Regions from separate parts of the Pseudomonas sp. S3_C06 genome, predicted to be linked through region 4. Evidence: predicted binding sites of a transcription regulator. Region 4 holds the regulator's gene; each other region holds the start of a gene.

Region 1 (7,342 bases), 1.8 Mb from region 4:
CGAACTGGAAGAACGCCTCGGCGCGCGTTTGCTGCAACGCACCACCCGACAACTCAACCTCACGGCGGTGGGTGAACGCTATCTGCGTCACTGTCAGGCGATGTTGCTGGAAGCAGAAATGGCCGATGAGGCCGTGGCGAGCATGTCCAGCGAGCCGCGCGGCCGTTTGCGGGTCTCCTGCCCCACCGGTCTGGCCCGGGAAATGTTGCCGTGGGTCATCAGCGAATTTTTAGGCAAATTTCCGCAGGTGCAACTGGAAGTGGTATTGCTCAATCGCCGGGTCGATCTGGTCGGCGAAGGTTTTGATGTCGCGCTGCGTGTGCGCGAGCACGGTGACGAAGATCCGTTGTTGGTGACCCGGCGTTTGCGCCAGGCGCAAATGGTCGTGGTGGCCAGTCCGGCATTTATCGATGGGCAAACGATCAACCATCCGCAAGACCTCAAAAGCCTGCCCGTGCTCGGCGCGCTGGAGGCGGATCGCATGGTGCATGTGCGCTTGCTCGATCAGCAAGGCCACAGCTTTGAACTGAACATGGAAGCGCGCCTGGGCATCGATGACTTTATTGTGCGCAAAGCCTGCGTGCTGGCGGGTCAGGGTTTTACTTTGCTGCCGATGATGTACTGCGAAGAGGAACTGAGAAACGGCACCTTGGTGCAATTGCTGCCAGAGTGGTCGCTGCCCGGCGGCTGGCTGCAAGCGGTGTATCCGCATCGGCGCGGGGTGATGCCGGCGGTGCGCGCGTGGATCGATCATCTGGTCGAGTCGTTCAATGCCTGTGGGGAGCGGTTGTTATGAGCAAGGGAAAGATGAGCGAAGCCGATGTCGCGGCGTTCTGCCTGGCATTGCCGGGCGCTCGGGAAGATTACAAATGGGGTGGCGTGCGGGTGTTTTCGATTGCCGGCAACAAGATGTTTGCCTTGCAGGGACTGCGCGGTGATTCGCTGGCATTCAAGGTCGACAAGGATCTGTTTCTCGGCCATTGCGACCGCCCGGGGATTCACCCTGCGCCGTATCTGGCGCGGGCGCAGTGGATCATCATGCACCCGCCCTACCCGCTGGGTGCTGAGGAGTTACGCGGGTTGTTGCAGCGCTCGCACCAGTTGGTGGTGAGCAAGTTGCCGAAAAAGACCCAGGTGGGATTATTGCTCTAACCCCAATCCCCCCTGTGGGAGCGAGCCTGCTCGCGAAAGCGGACTTTCATTCAACGATGATGTTGTCTGACACGGCCTCTTCGCGAGCAGGCTCGCTCCCACATTGGTTTTTTGCAGTTCTTTAGAACAGCGTCAGCAGATTCGAGCCAAGAAACAACTGGTCGATCCAGAACACTTGGTGCAGCACGACAATCACCCAGAACAGAACCTGAAACGACACCTTGCGCGTCTTGTGCCGGAACACCTGCTGGGCAATCAACGCGCCCGGCCAGCCGCCCGCCAGCTCTACGGCATGCAGGATGTTCTCCGGTGTACGCCAGGCAGCCGTCTGCGCCTTGCGCTTATCGGCCCAATACATGAAGAACGCTAGCACGCTGACGATCCCGTAAGCGGCCAGCGGCACCAGCGAAATCCCGCGCAGCCACATCGACAACGAGCCGAACAGCGGCAGCGCGCAGACGATCAGCAGAACCAGCAGTTTCAATTTCAGGTACTGAATGTTGCCGCCCGAAGGTCGCCCTTCGGGCCGGCGTGCGCGGGAGTCACTCATGGCTTGGCCGCCGCCCAGTCGATCCAGCCAAACTGCCACGTCGCCAGAATCACCAGACCAAACACGATCCGATACCAGGCGAACGCCGCGTAGCTGTGGCTGGCGATGAACTTGAGCAAGCCGCGCACGGCGATCATGGCGAAGATGAACGCTGTGACGAAACCGATGGCGAACACCGGGAAGTCTGCCGGTACAAACAGATCGCGGTACTTGTAGCCCGAGTAGACCGCTGCACCGACCATGGTTGGCATGGCGAGGAAGAACGAAAACTCGGTGGCGGTCTTGCGCGACAGGCCGAACAGCAACCCGCCAATGATCGTCGAGCCAGAGCGCGAGGTGCCAGGAATCATCGCCAGACACTGGGCGAAGCCGACTTTCAAGGCATCTTTCCAGGTGATCTCGTCGACCGTTTCGGCGTGCACTTCATGCTGACGCTTTTCCGCCCACAACATGATGATGCCGCCCACCACCAGTGCAGTCGCAACGGTAATCGGGTTGAACAGGTATTCGTGGATCAGGTCGGCAAAAATCACCCCCAGCACCACAGCGGGCAGAAACGCGATCAGCAGGTTGGCGGTAAAACGCCGTGCGCTTGGCTGGGTCGGCAAACCGATGACCACATCGAAGATCTTGCGTCGAAACTCCCAGACCACCGCGAGAATCGCGCCGAGCTGGATGATGATATTGAACGCCATGGCTCGTTCGCCGCCGAATTCGAGCAAGTCGGCAACAATGATCTGGTGTCCGGTACTGGAAATGGGCAAAAACTCCGTCAGCCCTTCTACAACTCCTAGTATCAGTGCCTGCAAGGCCGTCCAAAGATCCATCAATCCCCCAAAGAGCGATGCGCGCCGGCATGCCCCGATAGTATTTTTTTACGTTCACTGCGATCAGCGTAGCTGGTTGTGGCTGTACCGATTCCGCGCGCACAGGATCCACACGAAACGGTCAAAATTCCGTGAAATATCAATTTGGATTCAGGTTTTCACGCGCGGGGCCGAAATCCTAACAGACAAGCCTTAATAGCGCTGCCGCGTTATACGACTTGGGTCGCGTATGCCCGCTCACGAAATCGTGGTTGGATGCTGGCGGTCGTTTATTACAAGAAAAAGAATCCGGAGTGACAGCGTTATGAACAGCTTGCGCAGTGTGTCGATCAGCCGACGCTTGTGGCTCATCTTGATTGTGGCGGTGGTCATGTTGCTGACCTTGGGCGTGTTGATGCTCAAGCAGATCCACGACGACCTGTATCACGCCAAGGCCCAGAAAACCCAGCACGTGGTGCAGACGGCCAGCGGCCTGCTGACCTATTACCACGACCTCGAAACCGCCGGCACTTTGAGCAAAGACGCGGCGCAGAAGCAGGCACTGACGGCGATTCGCGGCCTGCGCTACGACCAGAGCGATTATTTCTGGATCAACGACCTCACGCCCGTGATGGTCATGCACCCGACCAACCCGAAACTTGAAGGCCAGAACCTCTCGGCGATCCGCGATCCGGACGGCTTTGCGGTGTTCAACGAAATGGTTGCCATCGCTCGAGCCAAAGGCGCTGGCATGGTCGACTATCGTTGGCCAAAACCGGGCGCCAGTGAGCCGGTGGCCAAGACTTCCTACGTCAAACTGTTCGAACCTTGGGGCTGGGTGCTCGGCTCCGGGGTTTATGTCGATGATGTGCAGGCGGAATTCCAGGGCCAAATGATCAAGGCTTCGGTCATCGGTTTGGCGATTGCGCTGATCATGGCGCTGCTGGTGATCCTGATCGCACGCAGCATCGTCCGTCCGCTGCAAGAAACCGTGAACGCCATGGCCAACATTGCCAGTGGTGAAAGCGACCTGACTCGCAGTCTCGATACCCATGGCAGGGATGAAGTCACCGAGCTTGCGCATCACTTCAACGCCTTCACCGCCAAACTGCGGCGGGTGATCGGTGATTTGCAGGTGTCGGCCAGCGCCTTGGGCCAGTCGTCCAGCGAACTGGGCAACGACGCCTCGCAGGCCCAGCAACGCAGCCAGCAGCAATCGCAGCAGATGGAACTGGTGGCCACGGCGATCAACGAAGTGACCTATGGCGTGCAAGATGTGGCGAAGAACGCCGAGCATGCCGCCGCCGAAATGCGTGACGCCGAAGCGCAGGCGCAACAGGGCCAGATCAACATCGACGGCAGCTTGCAGCAGATCGACAAGCTGTCCGGCACCATCGATCAAGCGGTTGAAGTGATTCGCACCCTGGCGGCCGAAAGCACCCAGATCGGTAGCGTGCTGGAAGTGATCCGCTCGATTGCCGAACAGACCAACCTGCTCGCACTCAACGCCGCGATCGAAGCCGCCCGTGCCGGTGAACAAGGTCGCGGGTTTGCCGTGGTGGCAGACGAAGTGCGCTTGTTGGCGCAGCGCACGCAGAAGTCGACCGCGGAAATCCAGTCGATGATCGAGCGCCTGCAGAACCATTCCGAGGCGGCCGTGAAGGTGATCGGTGACAGCAGCAAGGCGTCGCAATTGACCATTGAACAAGCCGGGCTGGCCGGTGCCAGTCTGAATGCCATCGGCCAGGCACTGCGCAATCTCAATGGCCTGAATGCGTCGATTGCCAGCGCTACGTTGCAGCAGGCGCATGTGGTCGAGGACATCAATCAGAACGTGACGCAGGCTGCTGGCCTCTCGCACAGCACGGCGATCGCGGCCGAGCAGTCGAGTGCCGCCAGCCTGCGCCTCGGCCAGTTGAGCGAACAACTCAACGCCCTCCTGCGCCAGTTCCGCGTCTGACCCGTGTAACTCTGGTGAGCCCACCCCTCACCCCAGCCCTCTCCCGGAGGGAGAGGGGGCCGACCGAGGTGTCTCAAGCTATACGTCGACCTGAAAAATCGAGTCGATTATGGATTCAACGCAGAAAGATCAGGTCGGCGTATCTCGAACATCCAACTTGGTCAGTCCCCTCTCCCTCCGGGAGAGGGTTAGGGTGAGGGGTTTGGCCCAATGCAGTACAATCCGCCCCCTCCTCAATTTCCCCCAAGGAAACCCCATGTCCGGGCTTGAACTGTTTGCCGCCGCCCTTGGCGTGATCGCCGTGTGGCTGACGGTCAAACAGAATCCGTGGTGCTGGCCGATCGGGCTGATCATGGTGCTGCTCTACAGCTGGATCTTCTTCGAAGTGAAGCTGTACTCGGACATGTTGCTGCAAGTGATTTACGCCGCATTGCAAGTCTATGGCTGGTGGCAATGGACTCGCGCCGGGACGATGCATGACGGCCGCGAGGTCACCCGCCTCGATCAACGCTCTATCCTGATCGGCCTCGGTGCTGGCGCGGTCGGCAGCCTGCTGCTCGGCGCGGCCATGGCCCACTGGACCGACGCCGCGCAACCGTGGCTCGATGCCGCGCTCACCGGTTTCAGCCTGGTTGCGCAACTGTGGATGGCGCAGAAACGCCTGCAATGCTGGGCGTTGTGGTTTGTGCTCGATGTGATCTTTGTCGGCTTGTTCATCTATAAAGGGCTGTACCTGACCGCTGCGCTGTACGGTCTGTTCACTCTGCTGGCCATTCAAGGCTTTCGCGAATGGCGCGCTGACCCGGCGTTGCGCACATGAAGGTCGTGGTGCTGACCGGGCCTGAATCCACCGGCAAGAGCTGGCTGGCGGCGGGCCTGCAACAACGCTTTGGCGGTGTGCGCGTGGATGAATACGTGCGCCGCTTTATCGAACTCAATCCCCGTGACACCTGCCTGGCCGACATCCCTGCCATCGCTCGGGGCCAGTTGCAACGGGAAGATGAAGCGCGGGCGCAACAGCCGTCGTTGCTGATTCTCGACACTCACTTATTGAGCAACATGCTGTGGAGCCAGACGCTGTTCGGTGACTGCCCGGACTGGTTGGCATCCGAGTTGCTGACCCGGCATTACGACCTGCACCTTCTCTTGTCCCCGGAACAGGTCGACTGGACCGATGACGGTCAGCGCTGCCAACCGGATCTGGACGAGCGTCTGGCGTTTTACCAGTCCACGCAAAACTGGCTGGAAACCCACCATCAGCGCTTTCTGATCATTCAGGGCAATTGGGCCGAACGCCAACGACAGGCTTTTGCCGCCGTCGAGCAACTGCTGGCGGAGTGACCCGGCCAACGGGTCAGTTTCCCCAATGATCCCCCCTGTTTTGGGGGCAAAGTGTCCGATCCTGAAACACTCCGTGAGGTGCAAAGTGCCCGTCTCAGCACTGTTCACTGTTTTGTCATCGCCGTTGTTTCACGGTTGAAACACATCGTCGCAAACCCTCGTTCCAGAGCTTTGTTCAGCCAATAGACAGGTCGGCGCGCGCACGCGTGTATCAATCCTGAAACAGTGTGTGTATCAGCTGCGCGGCTGATTTTTGCAAGCATCTGAAACCAAACGACATTTAAAAAGCGGCACAGCTTTCGCTCTCTCCTTCACAACGCTGACTCGGGCCAGCCCACTGAAGAAGGAATTGCAGCCGTGGGGAATATCCAAAAAGGTTTGACCTGCCTTCTGCTGATCGGATCAGCAGCCAGCACATTGCTCAGTTTCAATGTCCACGCAGAAGGCAATGGCGTCATCGTCCTCAACCGCGATGTCCAGCCGATCCCGATTGGTCGCAATGGCGGCAAAGACCCCTACCCGACCACCGTCAATGCCAATCCGTCCGCACGCATCAACTCCACCATGAACAGCACCGAATTGAGCGACGGCGACTTCGCCGGTGTCGCCAGCGGCAGCGCGTTCCGCACCGTCAACAATGTCCAGGCCGGCAGCAATCTGCCAGGCCTCAATACCGTCACCAATCCCAATGGCATGCCCGGCATGAGCGCAGGACACGGCGGCGGTTCCGGTGGCGCGATTTCCGGCACGATCAACCGCGCCATGAGTTCCGGCCTTGCGCCATTGACCCGCATGGCCGGAGGCCAATGAGATGAATCGTTCACTCCTTCTGCTTGCCCTGCTCGGTTGCACCACTGCCATGGCTGCTGAACCTGGTTCAGTGAACAAGGCCAACATTCAAGATTCCGGGGTTCAGTACCGCGGCAATTTCAACGTCAACCAGGCGGCTGGCGATCAAATGCAACAGGCCAACGTCAAGGCTGTGGCGATCGGCACCGAATCCCACGCCACTACCAGCGTCATGCAGAAAATCGATACACCTGCCTCGCGCTCGATGGACGCCAGCGCAACCATCGGCGGCACCTCTTTCAGCAATGGCAACGGGATCCTGGGCGTGAACCAGGGTGCCGGGGCCAACAACCAGATGGCCAATGTGACGCGCGTCAGCATCAGTGCTGCCCCGCAGAGCGTTGACGACAGTGCCCTTTCGCAACAGAACGTGGCGCTTTTACCGAGCTCAGGAGCAACTGGTACCTCACCCGGCAGTCGCCAGGTCACGACAAGTGATCAGGCCTTCACCGGCAGCCGCGGGGTAATCCAGGTGAACCAGAGTGCCGGGGTGGGGAACCGAATGGCTAACACCCTGAGCATCCGGGTCGCTGACTGACCCAAACAACAAAAGCAGTGCAATTAGAAAGTACCAACACTTAACCAACTAATAAGCACGATGGAGAAACACCATGAAACCTACAATGGCTCTCAAACCACTGGTTTTCGCACTTGCAGCAGTGATGGCAATCGCAGCACAGGCAG
Region 2 (7,342 bases), 3.2 Mb from region 4:
ATAAGGCGGAGTTTGAGCTTCGTACTTATAAGTGTCAAACCTAAGTTATTGAATAATATATGAAAATTAATCGGAATAAGAATGTTTGTGTTCCGCGTCTGGAGCCTAAGCAATTGATTTACAGGCATAAAAAAACCGGACATAAGTCCGGTTCTTTGAAATGGGGTGTTATTACGCAGCAGTAAATTCTACCGGATAGGGGATCGCGGCCTGAGCGGTTTGCAGCTTGGTCAGGGTTTCGCGTACGACTTCCTTGGCAAGGCAGGCACATTTGCCGCATTGGCTGGCGACGCCGGTGGCCTGGCGAACTTCTTTATAGCTGCAGCAACCTTCATAGATCGCTTCGCGGATCTGTCCGTCGGTGACGCCAGTGCAGAGACAAACATACATAAGTGAGAACCGTCGCTGGTTGTGACTCAATTGCGATGGATCTTAATGTTAACGAGAATGATTGTCAAAGTGCTTTCGGAAGGCTTTAGCCGATTGAGCGCGGTGACTGACGAACGGTGATTACTGGCGATTTGCCTGGCCCCGTAAATGCAGCGCCGTTCTGCGCCTGCTTTAAAAAACCGTTAAGGACAGGCCAAATTCGCAGTGTATGATGGTCGGCCCTTGCGAAGGGGGTTCGTGTCACAGGGCTGTCGCCTGAGGGTGGCAGGCTGGCGCGAACCCTGAACTTCAAGTTTTTACACCAGGAGATATCAATGAGCGTACTCGTAGGCAAACAAGCCCCTGACTTCACCGTCCCGGCCGTACTCGGCAATGGCGAGATCGTTGACAGCTTCACCCTGTCCTCGGCCATCAAAGGCAAATACGGCCTGGTGTTCTTCTACCCACTGGACTTCACCTTCGTCTGCCCTTCCGAGCTGATCGCTCTGGACAACCGCATGGCTGACTTCAAGGCACGCAACGTTGAAGTGATCGCTGTGTCGATCGACTCGCACTTCACTCACAACGCATGGCGCAACACTCCAGTGAACAATGGCGGTATCGGCCAGGTGAAATACACCATGGCTGCCGACATGAAGCACGACATCGCCAAGGCTTACGACGTTGAATCCGAAGGCGGCGTGGCTTTCCGTGGCGCGTTCCTGATCGACGACAAAGGCGTTGTCCGCTCGCAGATCATCAACGACCTGCCGCTGGGCCGTAACATGGAAGAGCTGATCCGTCTGGTCGACGCTCTGCAATTCCACGAAGAGCACGGTGAAGTCTGCCCTGCCAACTGGAAAAAAGGCGACAAAGGCATGAACGCTTCGCCAGAAGGCGTTGCTGCCTACCTGACCGAGAACGCTGCTGCCCTGTAAGGCGCAACGTCGAGGTACAAAAAAACCGGCCCCTGTGGCCGGTTTTTTCATGTGCGGGATTTACCCGACGACCAACAATCAGTCGTCGAAGTCTTCCCAGCCGCCCATCTGTTTCCAGCGGTTGACGATGCCGCAGAACAGCTCAGCGGTTTTCTCGGTGTCGTAACGCGCCGAGTGCGCTTCACGACCGTCGAAATCGATGTCGGCGGCCTGGCAGGCTTTCGCCAGTACGGTTTGACCGTATGCCAGACCGGCCAGTGTCGCGGTATCGAAGCTGGAGAACGGGTGGAACGGGTTGCGCTTCATGTCCAGACGCGCAACGGCGGCGTTGAGGAAGCCAAGATCGAAGCTGCTGTTGTGGCCAACCAGAATCGCGCGTTTGCAGCCATTGGCCTTCAACGCTTTGCGAATGCCACGGAAGATGTCGGTCAGTGCGGTTTCTTCGCTGACGGCCATGCGCAGCGGGTGATCGAGCTTGATCCCGGTGAACTCCAGCGCTGCCGCTTCAATGTTGGCGCCTTCGAACGGCTCAACGCGGAAGAAGTAGGTGTGATCCGGGTAAACGAAACCCTTTTCATCCATGGCGATGGTGGTCGCGGCAATCTCCAGCAACGCATCGGTGGCCGAGTTGAAGCCACCGGTTTCTACGTCGACGACTACCGGCAGGTAGCCGCGAAAGCGTGCTGCCATTGGGTGACGGGAACCGCCACCACCACTTTGACCGTCCAGTTCGTCGTCGAAATGGTCTTCACTCACGCGTGTTCCTCCAGCAGGCGCCAGCGCAGTTTTTCACCGGCGCGCAGCGGGATAACGGTCAGCTCGCCAAACGGCAGGCTGGTCGGGGCGGTCCATTCTTCACGAACCAGGGTGATGCGATCGGTGTTCGCCGGCAGGCCGTAGAAACGCGGGCCGTTGAGGCTGGCGAAGGCTTCGAGCTTGTCCAGCGCGTTACGCTGTTCGAAGGCTTCGGCGTACATCTCGATGGCGGCGTACGCGGTGTAGCAGCCGGCGCAACCGCAAGCGGCTTCCTTGGCGTGCTGGGCGTGCGGCGCCGAATCGGTGCCGAGGAAGAACTTCGCGCTGCCACTGGTGGCGGCGTCGAGCAGGGCTTCCTGGTGCGTATTGCGCTTGAGGATCGGCAGGCAATAGAAGTGCGGCCGAATCCCGCCGACCAGCATGTGGTTGCGGTTGTAGAGCAGGTGATGCGCGGTGATGGTCGCGCCAACGTTGGCCGAAGCCTCGTTGACGAACTGCACGGCGTCGCCGGTGGTGATGTGTTCAAACACCACTTTCAGCGTCGGAAAACGCTCGACCACGCGGCGCATGTGCTCATCGATAAAGATCTTTTCGCGGTCGAACACGTCGACGTCGCCACGGGTAACTTCACCGTGGATCAACAGCGGCATGCCGACTTCGGCCATGGCTTCCAGCGCCGGAAAAATCTTGTCGATGCTGGTTACCCCGGAATCGGAGTTGGTGGTCGCGCCAGCCGGGTACAGCTTGGCGGCGTGCACAAAACCGCTGGCCTTGGCCTCACGGATTTCTTCGGGCTGGGTGCGGTCGGTGAGGTACAGCACCATCAGCGGCTCGAAGCGACTGCCGGCCGGGCGGGCAGCGAGAATCCGCTGGCGATAGCCGTCGGCTTCAGCGGCGTTGCGCACCGGAGGTACCAGGTTGGGCATGATGATGGCGCGGCCAAAGGTGCGCGCAACATCGGCAACGGTATTGGTCAACACGGCACCATCGCGAAGATGAATGTGCCAGTCGTCGGGACGCAGCAGGGTCAGGCGGTCGGACATGAGGGGATTCCAGGCGGGTCAAACTGAGGCGAATGCTACCGGAAAAGACTCTTGCAGGCACTCGCTATCAAGTTTTGCCGGAACCTTCCGATATCCCGTAGGTATGCCGTAAACATAGTGTGAATCGGTCTTTGTGTTTCAGAAGCCAATGGAGCCTCCCGTGCGCCAGCGTTATTTAGCCTTGCTCAGTGTGTTTGCCAGCCTTCCCGCGATGGCGCTCACGTACCAGACCCGTCTGGAGAACATTGAGTGGACGGTCGCCGGCGACAAGTTCGAATGTCGTCTGACCCAGCCGATCACTGATTTCGGCTCGGGTGAGTTCGTGCGCAAGGCCGGTGAGCAGGCGATATTTCGTCTGAATGCCTACAACGCCATGCTTGGCGGCGGTTCAGCGACCTTGCTCGCGGCGGCGGCGCCTTGGCAGCCGGGCCGTGGCGACATCAACCTGGGCAGCGTCAGGCTCGGCAGCGGCAACGTGTTGTTCAACAGCTCGCAGTCTCAGGCCGGTGGTCTGATCAGTGGCCTGCTGGACGGCCGTAGCCCGGTTGTACGCCGTGCCTCGGGCGACGGCCGCGTCTCGGAAGTTCGCTTGCTGCCGGTCAAATTCAGCAAAGCCTTCAATGATTACCAGACGTGTGTGGCGAAATTGCTGCCGCAGAATTTTGACCAGATCAAACAGTCGCAGATCGGCTTCCCCGGCGAGGGCGTTGACCTCGACGCCGCCGCCAAGGCCAGGCTGCAAGTAATGCTCGAATTCATGAAGGCCGATCCGACGGTCAATCACATCGAACTCGACGGCCATTCCGACAACAGCGGCAATCGCCTGACCAACCGCGAACTGTCGCGCCGCCGCGCGCTGGCTGTCGTCGACTTCTTCAAGGCCAATGGTATTCAGGAATCGCAGATCACCGTGCGTTTCCACGGCGAGCAATATCCCATTGTGCCGAACACCAATGCGGCCAATCGCGCGAAGAACCGTCGGGTCAATGTGAAACTGGCGCGCGTGGCGCCGGTCAGCCCCGCGCCTGCGCCTCAAGCGAGCACACCAGCCAGCACTGCAGCGACTTCCTGACCCGCCGGTCATCGTCGCGCTCTCGACAGATTCTGTCGCTTTGTCGTCTTAAGCTGTCGCGCCTCTGTAAATTATCGCGTTTGAGCGGTAGACTCCTCGGCTTTCCGTAGAACCCCGTGGAGTGATGGCATGGCGGACGTAAACAAGGTCGTTCTGGCGTATTCCGGCGGCCTGGACACTTCGGTGATCCTCAAGTGGCTGCAGGATACTTATAACTGTGAAGTGGTGACCTTCACCGCTGATCTCGGTCAAGGCGAAGAGGTCGAGCCGGCCCGCGCCAAGGCTCAGGCCATGGGCGTCAAAGAAATCTACATCGACGATCTGCGCGAAGAGTTCGTGCGTGATTTCGTGTTCCCGATGTTCCGCGCCAACACCGTTTACGAAGGTGAGTACCTGCTGGGTACTTCCATCGCACGTCCGCTGATCGCCAAACGTCTGATCGAAATCGCCAACGAAACCGGCGCTGACGCCATTTCCCATGGCGCCACCGGCAAGGGCAACGACCAGGTGCGTTTCGAACTGGGTGCCTACGCACTCAAGCCAGGCGTAAAAGTCATTGCACCATGGCGTGAGTGGGACCTGCTGTCCCGCGAGAAGCTGATGGACTACGCCGAGAAGCACGCGATCCCGATCGAGCGTCACGGCAAGAAGAAGTCCCCGTACTCGATGGACGCCAACCTGCTGCACATCTCCTATGAAGGCGGCGTGCTGGAAGACACCTGGACCGAGCACGAAGAAGACATGTGGAAATGGACCGTCTCCCCGGAGAACGCTCCTGACAAAGCGCAATACCTGGAACTGACCTACCGCAATGGCGACATCGTTGCACTGGACGGCGTCGAAATGACTCCGGCCACCGTGCTGGCGACGCTGAACAAGATCGGTGGTGCTCACGGTATTGGCCGTCTCGACATCGTTGAAAACCGTTACGTCGGCATGAAGTCCCGTGGTTGCTACGAAACCCCGGGCGGCACCATCATGCTGCGCGCTCACCGCGCCATCGAGTCGATCACCCTGGACCGCGAAGTCGCTCACCTCAAAGACGAGCTGATGCCGAAATACGCCAGTCTGATCTACACCGGTTACTGGTGGAGCCCTGAGCGTCTGATGCTGCAGCAGATGATCGACGCTTCGCAGGTCAACGTGAACGGCGTTGTGCGCCTGAAGTTGTACAAAGGCAACGTGATCGTCACTGGCCGCAAGTCCGACGATTCGCTGTTCGATTCCAACATCGCGACCTTCGAAGAAGACGGCGGGGCTTACAACCAGGCCGACGCGGCGGGCTTCATCAAGCTCAACGCGCTGCGCATGCGCATTGCTGCCAACAAGGGCCGCAAGCTGTTCTGAGTGTTACAGACTGACGCGCAATGAAAAGGGCGGCCTTGTCATCGAGACAAGGTCGCCCTTTTTGCATGATTCTTTGTCTGGATCTGATCAAGCCATGTTTCTGGTCTTCGCGCTTGTCGCCGAGACTCATCGTTCATGTCCGTACCATCAGCGTCACTGCTTGTGAACACAGGTTATAGACGATAAAGAGCGTCTTGCCTGAGCCCTTTTTTACCTGCTTGCTTTGCTGCACTGCGTTTTTCGTCAGTAAAACATCCGATACGTGATTGGAAAGGAAGACGACTACCCGGGCAGTTTTCCTGTCAAGGTTTCGGATTTTTTCCAGAATCGTCGCCAGCTCCCTCGCTTCATCGACATCCCTCGCATCAATGAGGTGCAGGTTACTGACCCATGCAGGTAACTGAATGTTGTGCTGAACAATCAGGTTCGGCTTTGTCTTGATGTCCGACGGTGGGTCAGGTGCGTTGTGGATTCTGCACGCGTCTTGCCGTTCGACAGTGCTTGACTCACTCGGCACGATACAACTTGATAGGCCAAATGCACCTTGCATGGCAGGCTCCTGGGACGAGGCGTGTCGTTTGTTTTCGCGATCATTGTTATCGATTACTTTTAGAAAGTTTTTGTCTTTGCCGAAGTCGGAGGGTGAGTAGAGGGAACGGTAGTTGAAGTTTAGTGTAATAAAGAAAAGAAATAACAAGTAAAACGGAAAGCTGATCAAAAACCACACGTATATTTCCCGGTCCTTATTATCAAGAAACGGTAACGAGATCGCGGCTGATGTTTCCGAAATGGCGGCAAATATGGCAATGACTGTCATTGGGTTGGTGATTTTGCTTTTTATTTTCAACATGCTTTGGCTCTTCTGTCTGGTCTTTCTCATAGTTGCTGTATTAGTAGGTGTCGAGTTTTTGTTTGGTAGTTGTTTTCCGAGATGTTTATTTTTATAGCAAAAACAATGGGTCAGGTATAAATATCTTGTTTCAGGTGTTTATATTCTGGCCGAGAGGGTGTGTTGTTCTCGAACTGATATTGCCTGATGTTTCTAAGTTGAATCAGTGTCGCTAGCGTCCGCCGATTCGAGCCTGTTCAGCGCGGCTCAGGTGTTATCGATCGCAGTGGCGAGGCACGATTTCAGTCCTGCTGGAAGTAACCTGTAACAATGTAAATAGGCCAATATTGCCGAGTGCGAAGGAGGCGATGACGTCGGATTTTTAGATGGATAGCGATTTTTTGTAGGATTAATCCGCAATGACTGTAGGGCATGTCTTTCGATGCAAGTGCATGATTATCCTGGCATGCCATAGAGCAAGTGGCTGGGCTATTGTGCGTGTTCTAAAAATTCGAACAGCGAAACTGGACTTGCCCATGAATAAAGTGCTGATCGTGGATGATCACCCTGTCATTCGTCTTGCGGTGCGTATGCTAATGGAACGTCATGGCTACGAAGTCATCGCAGAGACTGATAACGGTGTGGATGCGTTACAACTGGCTCGAGAACAAATGCCGGATATTGTTATTCTGGATATTGGGATACCGAAACTTGATGGTCTGGAAGTTATTGCGCGACTGACTTCGACGGCCATGCCTATTAAAGTCCTGGTATTGACTTCACAGGCTCCCGGGCATTTTTCAATGCGCTGCATGCAGTCGGGGGCGGCCGGCTATGTCTGTAAACAGCAGGACCTGACCGAATTGCTCAGTGCGATCAAGGCGGTATTGTCGGGCTACAGTTATTTCCCCAATCAGGCTTTGCATACGGTGCGAACCAGTTTGGGTAATGCCAGTGAGGCCGACATGGTAGATCGTCTGTCCGGTCG
Region 3 (7,342 bases), 3.2 Mb from region 4:
CGGAGCCTGACGCCGATGCTCAGCCAGAAACTGCAGCAGAGGCGGAGCCGGATAGTGGCAACGACAAGCCCGCGCCAGATCTCAGTGGCGGCAGACCTTGAGCTGAACAAAAAACACCACGCATAAAAAAGGGCAGCCCCGCCAGGGACTGCCCTTTTTATTGTCGCTGCAAATCACATATCGTCTTTGTCGAAACGGCGTGCTTCACGTTGCAGCTGATAAACGAAACGCTCAACGTTGCGTGCAGCCTGACCACTGATGTTGTGGAAGCGCAGGCCGGCGAAGGTGATGTTGAGTTTTTCTTCGAAGTGCAGATAACGCAGTTCGACGGAGGTTGGCTGGTTGCCGAACAGCGGCGGGGCGATCAGGCGGTCATAGACCTGGCCCAGTTGCAGACGATCAGTGATATCGCCTTCGAAACGCAGCTTGCAGCCGGTCGCGGAGATATCCAGCAGTTTGCCGTTGATTGGCGCCTTGAGCTTTTCGCCGCCCAGTTCAACGCTGACCAGATCAGTCAGTTTCAGCGCGGCGCGGAAAGCATTGCGGCGCTGGTGGTAAACCACTTCGGTCGGTAGCTCGCCGGTGTAGAAGCGATCACCCTCGGATTCCTCGATATTCAGCGTGCCGGTGCACTCCCAGGCAATGCGCACACCGTCATGAAAACCTTCGACCTTGAACGGCTCACCGGCCAGCAGAAAGCGTTCGCCATCGCGCGGGATCATTTCGTCCAGAGCGATCGAAGCGCTGTCGCGGTCGACCTTGATCAGGTAGCTCTGAAAACGCTGGCTGCGCTCATGGAAGGTGATGATCAGCGGATCGTGGCTTTCTTGCAGCTGGCGCAGGTTGCTGGAGATTTCCAGTGGCGTGGTAAGCACCTTAGGGGGCTGCGGAGCATCATCCGCGCTGAGGGCGTTGGACACGGTTTATCAATCTCCAGACAAAATATGACGACTAGCCAGCATTTTGCCAGCATGTTCCGCGGGTTGATAGAGCTGGCGCATCAACGGCTCATGCCTGGCTGAGCGGACGCGGTACGGCGGGTTTGGCAAATGTACCGCTGGCGTTATAAAGCGCTGGCGCTTCACCACCGGTAAGGATCTTCAGCTGATTGGCCGTGGCGGCCTGCTGGATCTGGATCGACTGGCCATTTTTGACGTTGGCCGCCTGGCATTGAGCGATCAGATCGGTCAGGGCATCGCCCTGGCTCAGCAACTGATCGCCAATGCTCGACTGGCCAGCCAGTTGCTCAAGACCTGAACGATCGGTTGGCAGGTTGAGGCTGGCAAGGATTTCGCTGCGCTTGCGGCCATGCTGTTCAAGCAGAATGATCAATGCCTGTTTGTGCGCCAGAATTTCTTCGAGCAGTGGCATGTCGCGACCGTGCAACGCGAGGGATTCGGTTTGCAGCAACTCCAGCAATTGTTGAGCTGGAGCAAAGTCGTCGTTGATCAGTTGCAATAAATTAGTGTCGTGCATGGCTGGCCTTGGGTTTTAAGCGTCCAAAAGCCTGGCGCAGGCAAAGGCCTAGCGCTGGGCTTCGAAGTTGAGCAGTTTGCTGGCTACACGGTTGCTGTCGACTTTATAGCTGCCATCGGCAATCGCGGCTTTCAACTCGGCCACACGGGCTTTGTCGACAGCAGGCTGATCGCGCAGCTTGTCAGTGACCTTCTGCAACTGTTGAGCCTCATTGCTGAGGTGTACCGATTCCCCGCTTTTTGCGGTACTGGCCGTTTCGGCCTGGGTATTCAGCGGCGCAGAGGTACCGGTTTCGGCGGTTTCCTTGGCGTTGCTGGTACGTGTACTGCCCGTAAGTGACGAGGAGCTGTTCAAACGGCTGAAATCGATGACCATGATAAAAACCTCTGGGAATTTGGACGCTTGCCATGTTTTCGGCCACCCTCTGGAAAACTTTAGGCACATTTACAATGAGCCTTGCATGCGCCGGCGCGTGTCCTGCTGCGGCACAGTTTAGGGAACAGCCGGGGTCAGCGCCAGTTTTCTACATCGCCACTTCCACTTGGCCGGGCGCGGTGACTTGCGCCTTGATGACCCGTTGCGAATTGAGGTTTTTCACGCGTATCTGTTCTTTCAAACCGCCATTGGCCAGTGCTTCACCGGGCATGCGCACGGCCAGCGTACCGCTGCGTGCGGTGATGACCACTTGATCGCCCTTGCGAACCACTTCGGCCTGTTCCAGATGAACCAGGGTAATCACCTGATCGGCGACCGTTGGTCGGGTTAATTTCTGCCCGATCGCTTCGTCTACCGAAGTCAGAAAGCCTTGGTTGATCGTGCTTACGTCGCGCTCTCGCAAGGTCACGTCCTGTGGCTCGATAATCCCTGCGCGTTTCAGTGGCCGCGTGGTCGTCACAATCTCGCGAAACAGGCGGACTTGAGCGGGCACGAACACGGTCCAGGGCGAGGCGCCTTCACAGCGGACCTTCACCGTGACCCGGCCCAACGGACGTGCCGGGCTCTCCAAAGTCGCTGTCAATTCCTTGTCGCACATAGGCATGCGCATACGGGGGTCGAGCTGGTTTACTTCGATTTCGTAGCGACCTTCCGTTTGACTGGTAGCCAGATAGTCTTCTACGGTGAACTCAAGAAAGCCCTGAGTGACGCCGATAAGCATGTCAGGCAAGGTAACCGCATCAGCAATGGCAGGGCTGCCAGCGAAAAAGCAGCAGACGGCTGACATCGCGCAAAGGCTTTTGCGAGCGCGGGAGGTCAGGTGTCGGAAAAATGTCGTTTGAGCGTTCATACGAGTTAAAAAGCAAGCGCCGTGCCGTTTAGCAATGAATGTGCGTCGCAACAACACTTGGCGTTGGTGTAGGAGTCTGGGCATGGCTGGTGTAATGGATTCGGTGAACCAGCGCACGCAACTGGTGGGGCAGAATCGCCTGGAGTTGTTGTTGTTCCGTCTTGACGGTCAGCAGCTCTATGGAATCAACGTGTTCAAGGTGCGGGAAGTGTTGCAGTGCCCGTCGCTGACGTTGATGCCCAAGTCCAGTCCTGTCGTGTGCGGGGTGGCAAATATCCGGGGGGCGACCATTCCGATCCTTGATCTGGCAATGGCCACCGGTTCCGGAGCGTTGAAGGACAAGAACAACCCGTTCGTGATCATCACGGAGTACAACACCAAGACCCAGGGTTTCCTGGTCCGCTCGGTGGAGCGCATCGTCAACATGAACTGGGAAGAGATTCATCCGCCGCCCAAGGGCACGGGTCGCGATCATTACCTGACCGCTGTGACTCGGGTGGACAATCAGTTAGTCGAAATCATCGACGTCGAGAAAGTGCTGGCGGAAGTTGCGCCGACACCGGAAGCGATTTCGGTGGGCGTGGTCGATGTCGAGACCCAGACCAAGGCACTGTCTTTGCGTGTCTTGACGGTCGATGACTCATCGGTGGCGCGCAAGCAGGTCACGCGTTGTCTGCAGACGATCGGTGTCGAAGTGGTGGCGCTGAACGACGGCAAACAGGCGCTGGATTACCTGCGCAAGCTGGTCGACGAGGGCAAGAAGCCGGAAGAAGAGTTCCTGATGATGATTTCCGACATCGAGATGCCGGAGATGGACGGGTACACCCTGACGGCGGAAATCCGCGGCGACGCACGCATGCAAAAGCTTCATATCATCCTGCATACTTCGTTGTCCGGGGTATTCAATCAGGCGATGGTCAAGAAAGTCGGTGCTGATGACTTCCTGGCCAAGTTCCGCCCTGATGACCTGGCATCCCGGGTAGTCGACCGGATCAAAGCAGCAGATATCAGCTGAGGGCGCTTTGCCCTTGGCGGTCAACACGATTTAAGAGGCGGCATCATTGTCTACGGGTAATTTGGATTTCGAACAGTTCCGGGTCTTCCTGGAAAAAGCCTGTGGCATTTTGCTCGGTGAAAACAAGCAGTACCTGGTCTCGAGCCGTCTCAACAAACTGATGGAGCAGCAAGGCATCAAGTCCCTGGGTGAGCTGGTTCAGCGCATCCAGACCCAGCCGCGCAGCGGTTTGCGCGAGCAGGTGGTCGATGCCATGACGACTAACGAAACCCTGTGGTTTCGTGACACCTATCCGTTTGAAGTCTTGAAGAACAAGGTGCTGCCTGAAGCGATCAAGGCCAGCCCCAACCAGCGTCTGCGGATCTGGTCGGCCGCCTGCTCGTCGGGCCAGGAACCGTACTCGCTGTCGATGTCGATCGATGAGTTCGAGCGCACGAATCTTGGCCAGTTGAAGATGGGCGTGCAGATTGTCGCCACCGACCTGTCCGGTCTTATGCTGACCAACTGCAAGACCGGCGAGTACGACAGTCTGGCAATCGGTCGCGGTTTGTCGCCGGAACGTCTGCAGCGTTACTTCGACCCGAAAGGGCCGGGGCGCTGGGTGATCAAGGCACCGATCAAGAACCGCGTGGAGTTTCGCTCGTTCAACCTGCTCGACAGCTATGCCGCGCTAGGCAAGTTCGACATCGTGTTCTGCCGCAACGTGTTGATCTACTTCTCTGCCGAAGTGAAGAAAGACATCCTGTTGCGCATTCACAGCACGTTGAAGCCGGGCGGTTATCTGTTCCTTGGCGCTTCCGAAGCGTTGAACGGTTTGCCGGACCATTACCAGATGGTGCAGTGCAGCCCGGGGATCATTTACCAGGCGAAGTGAAGCATGCGGAAATAAAAGGGAGCCCACAGGGGCTCCTTTTTTTTGCCGCATGCTTCACGTAGGAGCTGCCGAAGGCTGCGATCTTTTGATTTTATTTTTTAAGAACAAGATCAAAAGATCGCAGCCTTCGGCAGCTCCTATGTATGGACTCGCCCCACCATTCAACCCGCTTTTGAACACTGCTACCCGGTTGCATCTATGTATAAGGCCTATTCGAGGAAGCGTTAACCGGCTTCTGGCCAACATTGGGTAAGCTCGCGATATGCCGATTACAGTAAGGCCTCAAGGGCCAGTAGGAGCTCAGGCATCAATTCGCGACGGTCTGACCTGGGGTCAATGTTCTTAGCAGGGGTTGAAGCGGCTTAGCGCCTCGGTGGCAGAACTCTTTTATCAGTGACTCATCGTCGCCTCCTGGCCGTTGCCCGGCTGGCGACGATATGTTTGATCGTTTTGCAGCAGCACCCACAAAATCCGAAGGTTGCGATTAGCCAATCGCACCGCAGCTTCCTTGCGACCCAAGCGGTTGATCCAGCGTTGCAGCCGCTGATCGTCCGGCTGCTGTGAATCAGGCCGCAGTTGCCTTAAAACAGCATGAGCGCCCTGGATCGTCAGACTGCGCAAATACGCATCACCATGCTTGCTCATCTTGCCCAGTCGGGTCTTCTCGCCAGAACTGTGCTGGCTGGGCACCAACCCGAAATAGGCGGCGAACAAGCGAGCGTTGGCGAACCGTTCAGGCTCGGTCTGCTTGGCGATCAGCGCCGTGGCGATGATCGGGCCAACACCGCGCACCGTCATCAGCCGCTTCGCCGTCTCGTCTTCTTTCGCTGCCATTTCCAGCCGGCCGGTCAGCACGTTGACGCGATCGCCCAATTGACTCCATTCGCCCAGCAATTCAGCAATCAGTTCACGCAACAAATCAGGCAGCGGTTGGGTGGCATCTTCCAGTATTCGAGGCACCAGCTGGCTGATCGCAATTTCGCCCTGTGCCATGGCCACTCCATGTTCGAGCAGTAAACCGCGCATTTGATTGCCGACCGCAGTGCGCCGCCGCACATATCCCTGACGCGCCCGGTGTAGAGCCTGCATCGCCATCGCGGCCGCGCTCTTGATCGGCACCGCCGAGATTTTGCAGTCGCGGCCGGCACGCAAGATAGCCAAAGCATCGTTGCGATCATTTTTCGGGCCGCTGCGGTGGCTGGCGACCAGTTGAGCGGGCAGGATGCGAACGGGATTACCCTGCATTTGCAGCAACCGCGCCCATGCTTGAGCACCGGGCCCGGTTTCCACCAACACCGTCACGCTCGGAGGAAGCTCACGGAGAAATACCTGAAAGGCTTCGCGTGACTTGATTCTCTCCTCGAATATCAGCAGGCCGAGGGCATCTTCCCCTGCCACCTGGAAAACCCTTTTGGCAAGATCCACTGCGACTGTGGAGCATGCCGACACGTCGGCTGACAAAGACTGATTATTCGTCGTATGCTTTTTCATGGCCTCGCCCTCGCTGTCGTTGGCTTCTATAAGAATGCCACCGTGGCGCACAGACGCCTCGGCTTGGGCGAGTCCATACAATTACAGGGGGAGGTGTTAACAGGAAGAAGCGGCAGAAAAGCGGCATCCGGCGGAAACCGGTTGCCGCTTTTCTGGCATTGCCGCTTTGCCGACTCCCCGCAAAGCCGCGGTTTATGGGGGTTTTGTAGTTTGGCACGGCGCTTGCTAAAGCTCAGTTACGAAAAACCGGTCACCTGAAGGTTCCCGACATGAGCATCAGCTTCGATAAAGCGCTCGGCATTCACGAAAAGGCATTGGGCTTCCGCGCCCAGCGTGCCGAAGTGCTGGCCAACAACATCGCCAACGCCGATACCCCGAACTACAAGGCGCGGGATCTGGAGTTCTCCAAAGTGCTTGAAGCACAGACCCAGAAAAACGCTAACGGCACCATCGCCCTGAACATGACCAACAGCCGTCACATCGAAGCTGAAGGCCTTGGCAACGGCGACGAATCGCTGATGTATCGCACGCCGATGCAACCTTCGATCGACCAGAACACCGTGGACGCCCAACTGGAACAGTCGAACTACGCGGAAAACGCCGTCGGCTTCCAGGCCAGCTTCACCCTGCTCAACAGCAAATTCAAAGGGCTGGTGTCAGCCCTGCGCGGAGAGTAATCCATGTCCCTGTCCAGCGTTTTCAACATTGCCGGCAGCGGCATGAGCGCACAGACCACGCGTCTGAACACCGTGGCGTCGAACATCGCCAACGCCGAGACCGTCTCCTCGAGCATCGACCAGACCTACCGCGCCCGTCACCCGGTATTCGCCACCATGTTCCAGGGCGGCCAGAACAGTGGCAGCAACTCGCTGTTCCAGAGCCAGGACGCAGCCGGTCAAGGCGTACAGGTGCTCGGCGTGGTCGAAGACCAGAGCAACCTCGAAGCGCGCTACGAGCCGAATCATCCGGCGGCCGACGCCAAAGGCTACGTCTACTACCCGAACGTCAACGTGGTGGAAGAAATGGCTGACATGATTTCCGCGAGCCGGTCCTTCCAGACCAACGCCGAAATGATGAACACCGCCAAAACCATGATGCAGAAGGTACTGACCCTCGGTCAGTAATAAGGGGCGACGGCCATGAGTGTTTCCGATACCACCAGCAGCTTGAGCATGAATGACATCCTGTCGAACTCGTCGAA
Region 4 (7,342 bases):
ACTCGAGATTATCCATCACCCGATTCACCGCCAGCTCACCCAGCATGATTAGTTGCGCAATCCCCAGCAGCGTCCTGCGCTGCGACGCCGGTATCAGATGGGCAAAGTCATGGGCGATGGTTCTGGCTGAGGCGAGGGTTTCGCTGGCATCGGCTAGCAGTTCCTCATTTTTGAAATCCGCGGTAACGGCGTACATCCGGCGGGTTTTACGTGGCGGTGGGGTCGAGCCGGGTGGGCAGAGGTAGTGATCGAGGGCGCGGTCGGCGGCTTCGTGGAGTTTTTTGAATCGAGGGATTCGTAGGGGGAGGTGGGGTCGGATTCGGGTGGATTGGATGTTGGTTTGATCATGGTGAAGCTCCTAGAGTCATTGGAGCTGCCGACGTTCGCTGCGAGACGAATGAGGGTGGCAGCTATACGCGGGTCGCAGACCGGGACTCTAGAACCGGCAGACCCGAAGGTCTCCCACGTACAGCCGCCATAAGCAAAGCGGATGTTGTGCGTCCAGAGATCGACGGGCTGCGAGACCCGATCGCTGATTCGTCAGCGACCGATTCACAATAGAACCCGACCCCAAGGCGCACAAGCCGGCGGATTCTGGCTTGGCTGTAGGCAATGGCGCAAGGATTTGTAGCCTTGAAGGCGTGTCCTGAAGTGTCTTTTAAACACCAGAGTTTAATAGGCACTTTGTGCTGACTTCACTGGCCCCTTCGCGAGCAGGCTCGCTCCCACATTTGGATTGCATTCCACTCCAATATTTGGAATGCATTTCCCCTGTGGGAGCGAGCCTGCTCGCGAAGGGGGCATCCCGGTCAGCAGAAAATCCACGGTCAAAACCCCTCTGTTTAAATTCCAGGCAAAAGTTGGAAAGCTTCTTGCAGTACCCGCCGTGAGCCCGCTCTGGGCGTCAAAAGTTTGCTTTAAAGGAACGGGGAAAACCGGTGGATCGCTCTCAGTTATTCAACACTGCTCGCACGAATGTTGCCGACCTCAGTCGAGGCAATCTGGGCGTGCCGTTGTTGCTGCTGGTTATGTTGGCAATGATGATGTTGCCGATTCCGCCGTTCCTGCTCGACGTGTTTTTCACCTTCAACATCGCGCTGTCGATCGTCGTCCTGCTGGTCTGCGTGTATGCGCTGCGGCCGCTGGATTTCGCCGTGTTCCCGACGATTCTGCTGGTCGCGACGTTATTGCGGCTGGCGTTGAACGTGGCCTCGACGCGGGTGGTGATGCTCCACGGTCAGGACGGCCACGCCGCTGCCGGTAAGGTGATTCAGGCCTTCGGTGAGGTGGTGATCGGCGGTAACTACGTGGTCGGTATCGTGGTCTTCGCGATCCTGATGATCATCAACTTCGTCGTGGTGACCAAAGGTGCCGGGCGGATTTCCGAGGTGAGTGCGCGTTTCACCCTCGATGCGATGCCCGGCAAACAAATGGCGATCGACGCCGACCTCAACGCCGGTCTGATCGACCAGAACCAGGCCAAGGCACGCCGTCAGGAAGTCGCCCAAGAGGCCGAGTTCTACGGTTCGATGGACGGTGCCAGTAAGTTCGTCCGTGGTGACGCCATCGCTGGCCTGCTGATTCTGTTCATCAACCTCATCGGCGGCATGGCCGTCGGTATCTTCCAGCACAACATGAGCTTCGGCGATGCGGGCAAGGTTTACGCCTTGCTGACCATCGGTGACGGTTTAGTGGCGCAATTGCCATCACTGTTGTTATCGACAGCGGCAGCGATCATGGTGACCCGTGCTTCCGGTTCGGAAGACATGGGCAAACAGATCAATCGCCAGATGTTCGCCTCGCCGAAAGCGCTGGCAGTGGCGGCCGGTCTGATGGCGGTCATGGGCCTGGTGCCGGGCATGCCGCACTTCTCGTTCCTGACCATGGCCGCGCTGGCTGCGGGCGGCGCGTACCTGTTCTGGAAGAAGCAGAACGTGGCCAAGGTCGTAGCGCTGGAAGAGGTCAAGCGCCAGCAGGAACTGCTGCCGTCGCCGGCTCGCGCCATGGAAACCAAGGAGCTGGGCTGGGACGACGTGACGCCAATCGACATGATCGGTCTGGAAGTCGGTTATCGCCTGATCCCGCTGGTGGATCGCAACCAGGGCGGGCAGTTGCTGGCGCGGATCAAGGGTGTGCGCAAGAAACTCTCGCAGGATCTGGGCTTCCTCATGCCGACCGTGCACATCCGCGACAACCTCGATCTGGCGCCAAGCGCCTATCGCCTGACCCTGATGGGGGTGATCCTCGCCGAAGCCGAGATCTATCCGGATCGTGAACTGGCGATCAACCCGGGTCAGGTCTACGGCACGCTCAACGGTATCAACGCCAAAGATCCGGCTTTCGGCCTGGAAGCGGTGTGGATCGAAATCAGCCAGCGTGCCCAGGCACAATCGCTCGGTTACACCGTGGTCGACGCCAGCACCGTGGTTGCGACGCACTTGAACCAGATTCTGTACAAGCACTCCAGTGAGCTGATCGGCCACGAAGAAGTGCAGCAACTCATGCAATTGCTGGCCAAAAGCTCGCCGAAACTGGCAGAAGAGCTGGTGCCGGGCGTGGTCACGTTGTCGCAGTTGCTCAAAGTGCTGCAAGCGCTGCTCGCTGAACACGTACCGGTGCGCGATATCCGCAGCATTGCCGAAGCCATCGCCAACAACGCCGCGAAGAGTCAAGATACCGCCGCGCTGGTGGCTGCTGTGCGGGTCGGCGTATCGCGCGCCATCGTCCAAAGCATTGTAGGCACTGAGTCGGAGCTGCCTGTGATCACCTTGGAACCAAGGTTGGAACAAATATTGCTCAATAGTCTGCAGAAGGCAGGACAAGGCTCGGAAGAGGGCGTTCTGCTGGAGCCAAGCATGGCCGAGAAGCTGCAGCGTTCGCTCATCGAAGCGGCGCAGCGTCAGGAAATGCAAGGTCAGCCGGTGATCCTTTTGGTCGCTGGCCCGATCCGCGCGATGCTCTCGCGCTTTGGCCGCCTCGCAGTCCCTGGGCTGCATGTGCTGGCCTACCAGGAAATACCGGACAACAAGCAAGTGACCATCGTTGCGACAGTAGGGCCCAACGGCTGAGGTAGTGGTTTATGCAAGTTAAGCGTTTCTTTGCCGCCGATATGCGTCAGGCCATGAAGCTGGTTCGTGATGAGCTGGGCGCTGATGCCGCCATCATTGGCAACCGCCGCATTGCTGGCGGTGTCGAGCTGACGGCGGCACTGGATTACAAATTGTCGGCGCTGGCGCCACGGGTTCCGAACATGGAACTCGAAGACGAGCTGCGCAAGACTCAGTCGCGCATCGTCACCGCCCAGGCCGAACTGAGCCTGCGTGGCGAAGCCGACGGCAACAGCAATCGCCAGATCTTCGCCGGGCTGCCATTGACGGCCGGCCTGCCGCTGACTGCCGCTGAACCGCTGAGCGAGCCGACCTACGCCGCACCGGCGCGTCCGGCCCCGGCGCCTGCGCAGTCTTCCGGCGGCGTTGATCCGCGTGCACTGGATTCGATGCGCTTTGAATTGAACAGCCTGCGCGAGCTGATGGAAGTTCAGCTCGGCACCCTGGCCTGGAATCAGCTGCAAGGCAGCCGTCCGGCGCAAGCCAACCTGTATCGCCGTCTGCAACGTATCGGTCTGTCCGGCCCGTTGTCGCGCGATCTGCTGGCGATGATCACTGATATCGAGGAGCCGCGTCAGGCCTGGCGCATGCTGCTTGCGCACCTGGCGCGGATGATTGCCGTACCGGAAGTCGAGCCGCTGGAAGAGGGCGGTGTGATTGCCATGGTCGGCCCGGCCGGCATGGGCAAGACCACCACGCTGGCCAAGCTGGCCGCGCGTTATGTGCTGAAATACGGCGCGCAGAATGTCGCGCTGGTGAGCATGGACAGCTTCCGCATCGGTGCGCAGGAACAGCTGAAGACGCTGGGCCGCATTCTCAATGTGCCGGTGACTCACGTCGATCCGGGCCAATCGCTGGTGCAAGCGCTGGATCCACTGCTGCGCAAACGCGTGGTATTGATCGATACTGCCGGCCTGCAAGCCAGTGATCCGGCCCTGCGCATGCAGCTCGAAAGTCTGGCCGGGCGTGGCATCCGTTCAAAAAATTATCTGGTCTTGGCAACCACCAGCCAGAAACAGGTTCTAACCGCCGCTTATCACAGTTACAAGCGTTGCGGGCTTGCCGGCTGCATCCTGACTAAACTGGATGAAACGGCCAGCCTTGGCGAAGTGTTGAGCCTGGCGATCAGTCATGAATTGCCGGTCGCGTACCTGACCGATGGCCCACGGATTCCGGATGATTTGCATCTGCCGCGCCGTCATCAATTGGTCAGCCGCGCCGTCAGCGTGCAAATGCAGGAAGAACCCAGCGAAGAAGCCATGGCTGACATGTTCGCTGATATCTATCACAGCCCGACCAAGCAGGTAGGCTGAGGTATTCATGAACAGTTTTTGTACCTACATCGATGGTCTGCCATGCATTGTTCCGGTTGTGAACGCGCAGCCAGTAATGTGGCCTCCGTCTATGCAAGACAAGGTAAAGAAATAACATGGGCAGCATGCATCCCGTACAGGTGATCGCGGTGACCGGCGGCAAAGGTGGCGTCGGCAAGACTAACGTGTCAGTGAACTTGTCTCTGGCGCTGGCAGAGCTTGGCCGTCGGGTCATGCTGCTGGACGCCGATCTGGGACTGGCGAACGTCGACGTTTTGTTGGGTCTGACCCCTAAACGCACATTGGCCGACGTGATCGAAGGCCGCTGCGAATTGCGCGACGTGCTGTTGCAAGGCCCCGGTGGCATTCGCATCGTCCCGGCCGCGTCCGGCACGCAGAGCATGGTGCACCTGAGCCCGGCGCAACATGCCGGTCTGATTCAGGCGTTCAGCGACATCGGCGACAATCTCGACGTACTGGTGATCGACACCGCTGCGGGTATTGGTGACTCGGTAGTCAGTTTCGTACGCGCAGCGCAGGAAGTGTTGCTGGTGGTCTGCGACGAGCCGACCTCGATCACCGACGCCTACGCGCTGATCAAATTGCTCAACCGCGATTACGGCATGAACCGCTTCCGCGTCCTCGCCAACATGGCGCAGAGCCCGCAGGAAGGGCGCAACCTGTTCGCCAAGTTGACCAAGGTCACGGATCGCTTCCTTGACGTGGCCCTACAATACGTCGGCGCCGTGCCTTACGACGAAAGCGTGCGTAAAGCGGTGCAGAAGCAGCGTGCGGTGTACGAAGCCTTCCCGCGTTCCAAGTGCGCACTGGCGTTCAAGGCGATCGCGCAGAAGGTCGACACTTGGCCGCTGCCCGCCAATCCGCGTGGCCACCTTGAGTTTTTCGTCGAGCGCCTCGTGCAGCAAACGGCAGGGCCCGTGCTATGACCGCAAGCGGTATGAACTACTACAAGAAGTCGGCACGTGACGCGCAGTACGAACTGATCGAGCGTTACGCGCCACTGGTCAAACGCATTGCCTACCACTTGCTGGCACGCTTGCCGGCGAGTGTGCAGGTCGAAGACCTGATCCAGGCCGGGATGATCGGCCTGCTCGAAGTCTCGACCAAATATGACGCCAGCAAAGGCGCCAGTTTCGAAACGTACGCGGGCATTCGAATCCGCGGCGCGATGCTCGACGAAGTGCGCAAAGGGGACTGGGCGCCACGCTCGGTTCACCGCAATACCCGTATGGTCAGCGACGCAATTCGCTCAATTGAAGCTAAAACCGGCCGTGATGCTAAAGATCACGAGGTTGCGGCCGAACTCCAATTGAGTCTCGACGATTACTACGGGATTTTGAATGACACCTTGGGCAGCCGCCTGTTCAGTTTCGACGACCTGCTGCAGGACGGCGAACACGAAGGGCTGCACGAGGATGGCGCGAGTGCTCATCTTGAGCCGTCACGCGATCTGGAAGATGAACGTTTCCAGGCTGCGTTGGCGGACGCGATTGCCAATTTGCCGGAGCGTGAGCGACTGGTGTTGGCGCTGTACTACGACGAAGAGCTGAACCTCAAGGAGATCGGTGAAGTCCTTGGCGTCAGTGAATCGCGGGTCAGCCAGTTACACAGCCAGTGCGCGGCCCGTTTGCGGGGGCGTTTGGGGGAGTGGCGAGCGCGCTGAAGGCAGTGTGGGGACACTGCGAACGAGGCTGGTGCGGTGGTGAACGGCACCGGTCTTGCTCTGTTGTGCTCCAGACAGTCTTCGAGTGCTGCGCCGATTGATTGAAGTGGCGCGTCCAGGTGCTGGGCGCGTTTAAGACTGCTTGGAGGTCGAATTGAACAAAGACATGAAAATCCTCATCGTTGATGACTTCTCAACGATGCGGCGGATCATCAAGAACCTGCTGCGTGATCTTGGGTTCACCAACACCGTCGAGGCTGACGATGGCGTCACTGCCATTCCGGTGCTCAACAGCGGCAGCATCGACTTTCTGGTAACGGACTGGAACATGCCGGGCATGACCGGTATCGACCTGCTGCGTCACGTGCGTGCCGATGAAAAACTCAAGCACTTGCCGGTGTTGATGGTGACGGCTGAAGCCAAGCGCGAGCAGATCATTGAAGCCGCTCAGGCCGGTGTAAACGGCTATGTAGTCAAACCTTTCACGGCTCAGGCGTTGAAAGACAAAATCGAGAAGATTTTCGAACGCATCGGCTGATGAACGCGCGGGGGAGCTATGGAGCATAACGAATCTTCACAGGGCGATTTCGAGTCGACCCTGAAAAAACACGCGGTCGAACTGGTCGAGAGCCTTGAAAAAGGCAGGTTCGGCGACGCTGTGCAACTGATCCATGAGCTCAATCAGACCCGTGACCGTGGCCTGTATCAGGAAGTGGGCAAGCTCACACGTGAACTGCACAGTGCGATCGTCAACTTCCAGATCGACCCGAACATGCCGCAGGCCGAGGAAGTGTCGCAAATCACCGACGCCACCGAACGCCTGGGCTATGTGGTCAAGCTGACGGAAGCCGCGGCCAACCGCACCATGGATCTGGTGGAAAGCGCCACGCCGGTGGTCAACAGTCTGGCTGATGAAGCGCAGACCTTGAGCGCCGATTGGGGTCGCTTCATGCGTCGCGAGGTCGGGGCTGAAGAGTTCCGTGAACTGGCGCGCCGGGTCGACGGTTTTCTGTCACGCAGCAGCACGGACAACCGTGCGGTGTCGAGCAATCTCAACGACATCCTGCTGGCCCAGGATTACCAGGACCTCACCGGTCAGGTGATCAAGCGTGTGACCCAACTGGTCACCGAAGTCGAAAGCAATTTGCTCAAACTCGTGCTCATGGCCAGTCAGGTCGACCGCTTTGCGGGCATCGAACATGACCGCGCCGCGATGCTTGCAGAAAAAGATCCACAAA

The links. Region 4 encodes FliA, which starts transcription of late flagellar genes. Its sites were predicted from a motif close to CTAAAGTTTNNNNNNNNNNNGCCGNTAA; they were not measured.
Region 1: the regulator FliA is predicted to act here: its motif matches at 2,679-2,706, upstream of AB4N44_RS03455 (methyl-accepting chemotaxis protein).
Region 2: the regulator FliA is predicted to act here: its motif matches at 3,173-3,200, upstream of AB4N44_RS11160 (flagellar protein MotY).
Region 3: the regulator FliA is predicted to act here: its motif matches at 1,887-1,914, upstream of flgM (flagellar biosynthesis anti-sigma factor FlgM).

What each region holds. Positions count from the first base shown of each region.
Region 1 is NZ_CP162747.1:804,633-811,974, forward strand. Features, by position in the region: gene AB4N44_RS03435 (LysR substrate-binding domain-containing protein) at 1-796, shown strand, start outside; gene AB4N44_RS03440 (MmcQ/YjbR family DNA-binding protein) at 793-1,152, shown strand; gene AB4N44_RS03445 (DUF1294 domain-containing protein) at 1,274-1,702, opposite strand; gene AB4N44_RS03450 (undecaprenyl-diphosphate phosphatase) at 1,699-2,529, opposite strand; gene AB4N44_RS03455 (methyl-accepting chemotaxis protein) at 2,834-4,468, shown strand; gene pnuC (nicotinamide riboside transporter PnuC) at 4,725-5,288, shown strand; gene AB4N44_RS03465 (AAA family ATPase) at 5,285-5,809, shown strand; gene AB4N44_RS03470 (hypothetical protein) at 6,167-6,619, shown strand; gene AB4N44_RS03475 (adhesin) at 6,621-7,196, shown strand; gene AB4N44_RS03480 (heme utilization protein) at 7,270-7,342, shown strand, end outside.
Region 2 is NZ_CP162747.1:2,547,000-2,554,341, reverse strand. Features, by position in the region: gene AB4N44_RS11180 (bacterioferritin-associated ferredoxin) at 172-390, opposite strand; gene AB4N44_RS11175 (peroxiredoxin) at 705-1,307, shown strand; gene rnt (ribonuclease T) at 1,386-2,063, opposite strand; gene pyrC (dihydroorotase) at 2,060-3,106, opposite strand; gene AB4N44_RS11160 (flagellar protein MotY) at 3,267-4,178, shown strand; gene AB4N44_RS11155 (argininosuccinate synthase) at 4,308-5,525, shown strand; gene AB4N44_RS11150 (hypothetical protein) at 5,659-6,375, opposite strand; gene AB4N44_RS11145 (response regulator transcription factor) at 6,891-7,342, shown strand, end outside.
Region 3 is NZ_CP162747.1:2,237,572-2,244,913, reverse strand. Features, by position in the region: gene AB4N44_RS09815 (MFS transporter) at 1-101, shown strand, start outside; gene AB4N44_RS09810 (flagellar brake protein) at 174-920, opposite strand; gene AB4N44_RS09805 (flagella synthesis protein FlgN) at 1,009-1,476, opposite strand; gene flgM (flagellar biosynthesis anti-sigma factor FlgM) at 1,525-1,851, opposite strand; gene flgA (flagellar basal body P-ring formation chaperone FlgA) at 2,000-2,761, opposite strand; gene AB4N44_RS09790 (chemotaxis protein CheV) at 2,844-3,776, shown strand; gene cheR (protein-glutamate O-methyltransferase CheR) at 3,823-4,650, shown strand; gene AB4N44_RS09780 (IS110 family RNA-guided transposase) at 5,041-6,099, opposite strand; gene flgB (flagellar basal body rod protein FlgB) at 6,411-6,818, shown strand; gene flgC (flagellar basal body rod protein FlgC) at 6,822-7,265, shown strand; gene flgD (flagellar hook assembly protein FlgD) at 7,281-7,342, shown strand, end outside.
Region 4 is NZ_CP162747.1:5,704,045-5,711,386, forward strand. Features, by position in the region: partial or broken gene AB4N44_RS25370 (DUF6124 family protein) at 1-348, opposite strand, end outside; gene flhA (flagellar biosynthesis protein FlhA) at 939-3,068, shown strand; gene flhF (flagellar biosynthesis protein FlhF) at 3,080-4,420, shown strand; gene fleN (flagellar synthesis regulator FleN) at 4,537-5,367, shown strand; gene fliA (RNA polymerase sigma factor FliA) at 5,364-6,104, shown strand; gene AB4N44_RS25395 (chemotaxis response regulator CheY) at 6,271-6,642, shown strand; gene AB4N44_RS25400 (protein phosphatase CheZ) at 6,661-7,342, shown strand, end outside.